One region of the Colwellia sp. BRX8-5 genome, then DNA from elsewhere that is predicted to be linked to it. Evidence: predicted binding sites of a transcription regulator. Region 1 holds the regulator's gene; the other holds the start of a gene.

Region 1 (4,530 bases):
CACCTTTAACGGTGTGAAAACCTCTAAAAATAGCATTTAATAATTCGGCATTATCGGGGTCGTTTTCAAGTTCTACGAGTTGTTCCGAAAGCGTTTCAAGTATTTCTCCAGCTTCTATTAAAAAATCCTGAAGAATCTCTTCATCTTGCTCAAATGACATCCAGCAACTCCTATTAAAATCCTAAACTTGATAAAAGGTCATCAACATCATCTTGGTCAGCGACAACATCATCACGTTGTGCTGCATTAACGATCGGGCCTTCAACTAAGTTATCACCTACTTTAGGTTTACTTCGCTCTGCATTACTATCTGTCGTAATACCAAAAGCGGTTAGCATACCAATCAAGCTATCCTCTACTTCACGAACTAGATCAATAACTTTACGAATAACTTGTCCGGTTAAATCTTGAAAATCTTGCGCCATCAAAACATCAGTCATTAAATCATGCATACGCACTGATTCTCTATCTGTCGTTTTTAATAATAAATCTATATCAACACATAAACTTTTAAATTCGGTTAATTCCAATTTGTTATGCATTAATTTTTGCCATAACGGATTAACAGCCTTTATTTGCTTTTGTATCGTATCCACAACGGGAAAAATAGATTCAACAGCATCCATGGTTTTATTAGCGGCTTCTTCCGTTCGCGTTATAACGTAGTTTAGACGTTCTTGAGCATCGGGGATATCTGCTGTCGCTAAATCATTTAACCTGGAATCTAATTGAAAATTATTTAATGAGTCATGTAGTTGGCGAGTCAGCTTGCCTATTTCAGCAAACAATTCAGAATTAATTGGATTTTGAATTTCAGCAATTAATTCATCTGCCTTGTCTTGTTGACCACTTTCTAAATATTCGACCAGTAGCTTTGCTTCTTCCAAAGAAACATGCACATTTGTATTCGCACTCATGCAAAAACCTCACGTTTAGATTAATTAATTATCTATCTAATTAAGGAATTAACCTAAGCGTTGAAATATTTTATCTAACTTGGCGTTTAACGTCGCTGCGGTAAATGGTTTTACAATATAGCCATTAACACCCGCTTGAGCCGCCATCACAATTTGTTCTTTCTTTGCTTCAGCAGTAATCAGCAATACTGGGATATGTGATAACTTCGCATCGGCACGGATGGCTTTGAGCAAATCAATACCTTGCATACCTGGCATATTCCAATCAGTTACAACAAAGTCAAAAGAGCCTTCTTTTAACATCGGTAAAGCAGTGCTACCGTCATCTGCTTCTGAAATGTTAGTGAAACCTAAATCTCGTAACAAGTTTTTGACGATACGTCTCATCGTTGAAAAATCATCAACAACAAGAACTTTCATATTTTTATCCAAGGCACCCTCCGGTGAGAACATTTTAAAATTGTGATTATATGTATATTCTACTCAACTTTGCCAAGATTGCATACGTCCTTTTAACCTATGCATCGCTTGACTGTGAATTTGGCTAACACGCGACTCACTTACATCAAGCACTTGACCAATCTCTCGAAGATTTAATTCTTCGTCGTAATATAGTGACAGTACTAGAGCTTCGCGTTCGGGTAAAGTGGAAATGCATGCTGTTAACGATTTTTTAAAAACTATTTTTTCAAAATTATCATAGGGATCGTTATTATTCACATCTTCCATATTCGATATAGCATCTGCCCCCGTACTTAAGTCTTCAATACCAATTATTTTACCGGTACTTACCTCACTTAGAATATGATGGTAGTCATTTAACGAAATATCAAGTTTTTCAGCAACTTCAATATCAGTTACATCACGACCTAAACTTGCTTCAAGCAATTTTATCGCTTCACTGACCATGCGGCTATTTTTATGAACAGAGCGGGGAGTCCAGTCACCACGGCGTATTTCATCAAGCATAGCACCACGGATACGAATACCAGCAAAGGTTTCAAAACTTGCACCTTTGCCGTGATCAAAATTATTAGACGCTTCAAGCAGGCCTATCATGCCTGACTGAATAAGGTCATCAACCTGCACGCTCGCAGGCAACCTTGCTAATAGGTGATAAGCGATTCTTTTCACTAAAACTGTATGCTGCGAAATTATAGCAGATTTATCAGTTTGAATACTGTAAGCATTTGGTTTTACCACTATCGCTCACTCGCTAAATTATAGGAAAGATATAGAACTTTCAACAAAGTACTCATATCTGATTACTCTTGTTATTAATGTTCTAACAATTGTTCAATAAAAAACTCTAAATGACCTGACGCTTGTTTAGGCACCGGCCATTTAATTAAATTACCTGCTAAAGATTTAAAAGCAACCGCTGCAGGCGATTGTGGATAAGCTTCAACAATTGCTTTTTGTTTTCTAACGGAATTTCTTATATTTTCGTCAAATGGAATGACAGCAACGAGTTCAAGTGCAACATCTAAAAATCGATCGGTAACTTTAGAAAGCTTACCAAAGAGTTGCTGTCCTTCTCTTGGCGTTCTCACCATGTTGGCAACAACTTTAAATTTAAATACACCATGATCTCGACTTAATAATTTCATTAAGGCGTAGCAATCAGTAATAGATGTAGGTTCATCACAGACCACTAACATCACATCTTGTGAGGCACGGCAAAAGCTTAGTACCATGTCGGAAATACCGGCGGCAGTGTCAACAATAAGTACATCAAATTTTGTGTTCATATCACTAAAAGCGCGAATTAAACCCGCATGTTCAGCAGGCGTTAAATCGACCATAGATTGTGAACCTGACGTAGCAGGAATGATATTAATACCAGCGGGACCTTCAATAATTATATCGTCTAATTCACACTCGCCAGAAAGCACATGTGATAAGTTACGTTTTACCCGCAAACCTAGCATAACATCGACATTAGCCAAGCCTAAATCGGCATCTAAAACTAAAACTCGTTGTCCTAATTGTCCAAGTGCAATAGCGGTATTAAGCGAAACGTTAGTTTTACCTACTCCGCCTTTACCGCCAGAGACAGCAATGACTTTTACCGGAGCTGAATTTTGCATTTTTCTTAAGCCACTTGCTTGATCATTCATTTATCGTATTTCTCTACTTTCTTACGAATAGCTATCAATTTAATTTAGTATAACCCTATAATCATTTAATCTGCATATTTTTATAGCTTCAAAATTCACATATTTAGAACAAGTTATGGAAATACAGCTGTATTAGCACTCATCGGTGCTGTTCGCCAATTTATTGGATTATTAATTTGATTTTTCGCGCTCATTTTATCTGCTAGCGTAACGAGTTTTTCAGCATTTGCAACTTTAATATCTTCAGGAACTCTTTGTCCATCCGTTAAGTAGCCTATCGCTAAACCGTTTTGAATCGAAGTAGAAATTATTTCTCCTATGCTAAGGCTTTCATCAAGTTTAGTATAAATACAGCCAGCTAAAGGTACTTTTTTAAAGCGATCAACATTTTCTTGCATAACTCGTTGTTGAGTATTAGCAGCTAACACTAAATAGTTGCGAATTCTGACCCTTGCATTAGAAACTAAAGTAGTTAGGTGTTTAGCTAAACGCATATCACGTTGCCCCATACCTGCAGTATCAATAAGTATCAGTTTCTTTTTGGAGAACTGTTGCAACAATGTATCTAAGGTTTTTGCATCACCAGCAAGCTTTACATCACAACCAATAATTCGGCCGTAAGTGGCTAATTGTTCAAATCCAGCAATACGGTAGTTATCTGTTGAGATCATCACCACTTGGTCTGCGCCATGAATCTGAGCAAACCGCGCCGCGAGTTTAGCTACGGTAGTTGTTTTACCTACGCCGGTAGGTCCCACTAATGAAACCACGCCACCACGATGAATAATGTCATTATTAGTGGTATTAATTTGTTGGCTGATAAATTTCTTCGCTAATAACCAAGTATCTTGGTCATTTTTTTGTGCTGGAATATAACCTGCAATTTGATCTGAAACTTGTTCGCTCATACCCAAAGACATTAGTCGATTAACCAACATCGCACGAGCGGGATCTTTTTGCGCCATATCCTGCCACATTAACCCCGAAATTTGATGTTCTAGTAATTCACGAATAGAAGACATTTCGTGTTTCATTTTCTCTAAGTCGGCGTTATTTACATTTTGTGGCGGTAAGCCATCGCTTACTAAAGACTGTGCTTGGTTCATCACCGGCTGTTGATATGAGTCGCTTGATTGTTCATCACCTTGTTCTTGGCTATTTTGCTCTAAACGGTCGGTGAAGCTTTTAAATTGCTGCTCAATATTGCTTGACGGTGTTGGCGTTGAAACTTGCGCTGAGTTATTTGGATTATTTAGCTTAGCGGCTGCCTGGACGATTTTATCATGCTGAGCTTGATTAATACCTTGACCAATATTTGCAGGTGCTTGCTGAACTTGACGACTTAATAAAGCCGCTAAACTGTCTGAGGGTAAGCGGGTATCTTCTGCTGCCGAGTTGTGCGAAACACTAGGACTGGTCAAAGGATTATTTTGTCTAATATTGACCACATCATTGTCAATCGAACGGTCAAAACTGTTTGTTGCTTGCGCTGT
Region 2 (4,530 bases), on a different contig from region 1:
TTTAGCTCTTACACAAAACGTTTTATTTTCAATTGTCTTTTCGTGTGCTGCTAATGTTTTTTCAAAAATGTTATGCACATCTGTATAGGTTGTTTGTTGAACTTCAAGAAAATGAGCGATGCCCGGCACACATTTTAAGGTATCAATAAGTGCCAAACGATTTTTAGGACAGTTATTTTTAGTATTAACCTCTATATTATCCCAGTTTGCCTGAGTGGTAATTTGCTCATCAACACGTCGTAAAACATTTTTAATGCTGGATTCTAAAATTTTAGTAAAGCGCTTACGAACCGGGCGACTCTTTACAGCAATTTCAGATTGGAGTTTTACGATGAATTTCATGAACAAACGACCCTAAATATAAAACTAGACTAAAGGCCATAATCGGCCGACAAAAATAATGGCGCGAATTATACACGAAATTGAAATAAAGAGTAAGTTGAAATGAAGAGTAAGTTGAAAAATGTACGCTAAGCAATAAACGGGGGTTTATCACTTAACGCCATCACGATAGTTGAATTTATCGGCTTAATTTATTATTTAATAATAGAAACAGGTTCGGTTTCCTTTGCTTTACCTTGGTTAATTGAAATCTCAACACGACGGTTTCTTCTGCGATTTAGCGCGTTAGTATTAGGCACTACCGGTCTTGTATCGGCATGACCAACAACCAGTAAACGTGACTGGTCAAACTCAGGGACTTTAATTAATTCATGAGCAATAGCGACAGCTCGTTTACTTGATAAATCCCAATTTGAAGAAAATAACTCTGAACTAATACCGCGATCATCTGTGTGTGCAGAAACCATAATTTCACCCGGAACCGTGTTGAGTAGCTCACCTATTTCTCTAATAATAGGGCGAAACTGTGGTTGTAAAAAAGCAGAACCCGAAGGAAAAGAACCATTTTCACGAATACGAATAATCACTTGTTGTCCGAGAGATTCAAGCTCTATGGCACCATCTTGAATTTGTTGTTCTAATTGATCAGCAATTTTTTTAACTAATTCATTTACTTGCTCTTGCGAAGCCTGCTCTAATTCGTCTTGAGCCTTTTGCATTGCCTGGGCTGACATTTCATCTGCAGTACTTTGTGATTGTCCACCACGTTCTGTACCTCGTTGTTCTTGTCGACCACCAGCAGACGTTTCATCACCTGCTTGAAACTCTAACATCTGTTGGGTCATTTCCATGGTTTGCTGTTGAATAACTTCTATAGGTGTTGGCTCAGGTTTACCTGGGCGAAATTCTTGCGCAATAATACTGGTGCCTTTAGGAATATCTTTTACTTCAATCTTATTTTGTACACCAAACGCAAACTTCATCGAACCTGCAATTTGTTTAAACTTTAAAACATCCATTTCAGAAAAAGATAACAGCAAAACGAAAAAGCACATCAATAGTGACATTAAGTCAGCAAAAGTACCCATCCAAGCGGGAAGCCCCGGAGGTGGACATTTACATTTTTCAGCCATAAATTACTCCCGTTACTCTTCTTCTGTGGTATTTACAGCACGTTTACCTTCAGCAAGATAGTTTTTAAGTAACCCTTCGATGACACGTGGATTTTGTCCGTCTTGAATACCCAGAATAGCGTCAAGAATAAGCTCCTGGTTCATTTTTTCTTCAGCAAGGCGAAGCCTGAGTTTTGACGCTATAGGAATGGCAATAACGTTAGCGAGGAATGCTCCATATAGGGTTGTTAGTAGTGCAACCGCCATAGCTGGACCAATAGATTTGGGGTCATCCATGTTTGATAACATCGCAACCAAACCAATTAAGGTGCCAATCATGCCCATCGCGGGTGCCACATCAGCAAGTGCCATCATCATACCTACGCCTGTTTCATGGCGTTCAGCAGTAAGCTCAATATCTTTTTTTAGTGTGCCACGTACTACATCTGCATCGTGGCCATCGACCAACATATCGACCCCTTTTTGCATAAAGCCGTTAGTTATCTCTGCTTCTTCTAAAGCCAAAAACCCCCCTTTACGAGCGGCATCAGCCATTTCAACTGATTTTTCAATAAGGTCGTCAGGCTGTTCAATTTTAAACATAAAAGCCTTACCTATAATTTTCCCAATTCCAAAAAACTGACCAAGATTATAGTTAGATAAAACAACAAATATTGAACCACCAAAAACAATAATAACTGACTGAACGTCAATAAACATGCCGATATCACCAGACAACATCATTGCCATAATGAGTAAACCTATTGCGCCTACTACACCTAATATTGTTGCTATATCCACAAAAAAGTCTCCACAAAAAAATGATACGGATAGTCGTATTATTTGATAATACATTAAGGTATTACGATACGCGAATACTTATATTCTTATCCACACTCGTGATTTAACCATAACCATCCAAAGCGCGCAGTTAAAACTGCATATGAATGGCTTACGGCTCTATAAGTTTATTATCGCCCATATTGTCAATAACTTAAGTAATTAGTCGCTATTTTTAAGGTTAACTTTGCTGAACAAAATAATTGTTCAATATCTTTAACAACGTATAGTCCAGAGACAGTTAATACTGCCAACTAAATTCGCCATATTTAAGCTTACCCAATTTATATTTATCTAGTTATCGTTAACCGCAGCGCTTTAACGATAAATATAAGCGCCAATATAGTCGTAGAATGACCGACAATAGAAAGTATATGATAGTCATTAAGGGGCAAAAGCATTTGAAGTTTATTGATTAATTAAGGCGTTTGGTATAAATTTGCGCCTAGATATTTAATCACTGAACTCTCGATGATGGCTAAGAAAAAAATAGAAAACTTAAGCTTTGAAGAATCACTCTTAGAACTTGAAACTATTGTTCAGAATTTAGAACAAGGAGCATTGAGTTTAGAAGATTCAATGACCCTTTTTGAGCGCGGCTTAAATCTCAGCCAAGCCAGTCAAGAAAAGTTAAAAAATGCTGAACAAAAAATTCAAATTTTACTGACTAAAAATGGTAAAGCCCAACTTGAAGATTTTGAAAACGAAGTTGACTCAGAAAGTTTGGGTAGTAATTAGTGACCCAATTATACCAACTCGACTTTTATCAAACGCGCATTAATGAATACCTTGCCGACAAATTAGCCGCTTATGAAATAAATGATCAAAAATTGCTATCAGCAATGCAATACGGCTTATTAATTGGTGGTAAGCGTATGCGTCCTTATTTAAGTTATATTACCGGTGATGCACTGGGACTTGAATTATCTGACGTTGACGGTATTGCGGCAGCATTAGAATGTATCCATGCTTTTTCATTAATTCATGATGACTTACCTTCGATGGATGATGATGATTTACGTCGTGGGCAACCAACTTGTCATAAAGCGTTTGATGAAGCGACCGCTATTTTAGCAGGTGATAGTTTACAGACACTTGCCTTTGATATTTTAGTTAATCATAACTTTAGCGCCGCGGTTGAATCAAAACGTATTAGCTTAATCCGTCAATTAGTCAATGCTTCAGGTTACCAAGGCATGTGCGGTGGACAAGCACTTGATATTTCTGCGACCGATAAAGTGATCACTTTAGCTGAACTAGAAAAACTACATTCACTAAAAACAGGTGCGTTGTTAAAAGCTTCTGTGACCATGGTTACAGAGTTAAGTAACGATATTTCTGCCGATGAAAAGCACCAACTCGCCATTTATGCTGATCATATTGGTTTAGCCTATCAAGTGCGCGATGATATAATTGATATTATTTCTAGTGAAGAAGAACTAGGAAAACCAGCAGGTTCAGACGTTTCCTCTAATAAAAGTACCTACCCTGCGCTATTAGGTTTACAGGGCGCTCAGCAAAAAGCTGACAACTTATATCAACAAGCACTTCAAGCTTTAGCAACTTTACCCTACAATACAGATAACTTAGCTCAATTTGCGACGTTTATTATCAAACGCGCTCATTGATCTTGCTCTTGCAATTTAAAGAATAAACAAAATAAATATGACTATAAATCTTGCCGACTACCCTTTATTGGCCAATATAAATTCTCCTGACGATCTGCGCATGTTAAATAAAAGTCAGCTAATTCAGGCCAGTACAGAACTGCGTAGTTACTTATTAAGTTCTGTAAGTAAAAGTAGTGGCCATTTTGCTTCTGGTTTAGGCACAATAGAATTAACGGTCGCATTACATTATGTTTATAAAACGCCTTTTGATCACCTTATATGGGATGTTGGCCATCAAGCTTATCCACATAAAATTTTAACGGGTCGGCGCGATCAACTGCATACTATTCGTCAAAAAGATGGTTTGCACCCTTTTCCGTGGCGTGAAGAAAGTGAATATGATGTATTAAGTGTTGGCCATTCAAGCACGTCTATCTCTGCGGCACTAGGTATGGCTGTTGCTGCAGAACAAGAAGCAAAAAATCGTAAAGTTGTTGCTGTTATTGGTGACGGCGCAATGACAGCAGGTATGGCTTTTGAAGCGTTAAATCATGCTGGTGATATTAAAAGCGATATGCTGGTTATTTTAAATGACAATGAAATGTCAATTTCAGAAAATGTTGGTG

Evidence for each region. The regulator FliA, encoded in region 1, starts transcription of late flagellar genes. The targets are predictions, from matches to a motif close to CTAAAGNTNNNNNNNNNNNNGCCGATA.
Region 2: a site for FliA is predicted at 2,427-2,453, ahead of pomA (flagellar motor protein PomA). Genes of this name have one in related genera too.

The regions. Positions count from the first base shown of each region.
Region 1 is NZ_JACGVR010000001.1:189,437-193,966, reverse strand. Features, by position in the region: gene H4J62_RS00830 (chemotaxis protein CheA) at 1-160, opposite strand, end outside; gene H4J62_RS00825 (protein phosphatase CheZ) at 174-917, opposite strand; gene cheY (chemotaxis response regulator CheY) at 966-1,349, opposite strand; gene H4J62_RS00815 (RNA polymerase sigma factor FliA) at 1,401-2,120, opposite strand; gene H4J62_RS00810 (MinD/ParA family protein) at 2,195-3,037, opposite strand; gene flhF (flagellar biosynthesis protein FlhF) at 3,151-4,530, opposite strand, start outside.
Region 2 is NZ_JACGVR010000036.1:29,496-34,025, reverse strand. Features, by position in the region: gene thiI (tRNA uracil 4-sulfurtransferase ThiI) at 1-342, opposite strand, end outside; gene H4J62_RS17290 (flagellar motor protein MotB) at 537-1,475, opposite strand; gene pomA (flagellar motor protein PomA) at 1,488-2,255, opposite strand; gene H4J62_RS17280 (exodeoxyribonuclease VII small subunit) at 2,769-3,032, shown strand; gene ispA ((2E,6E)-farnesyl diphosphate synthase) at 3,032-3,922, shown strand; gene dxs (1-deoxy-D-xylulose-5-phosphate synthase) at 3,960-4,530, shown strand, end outside.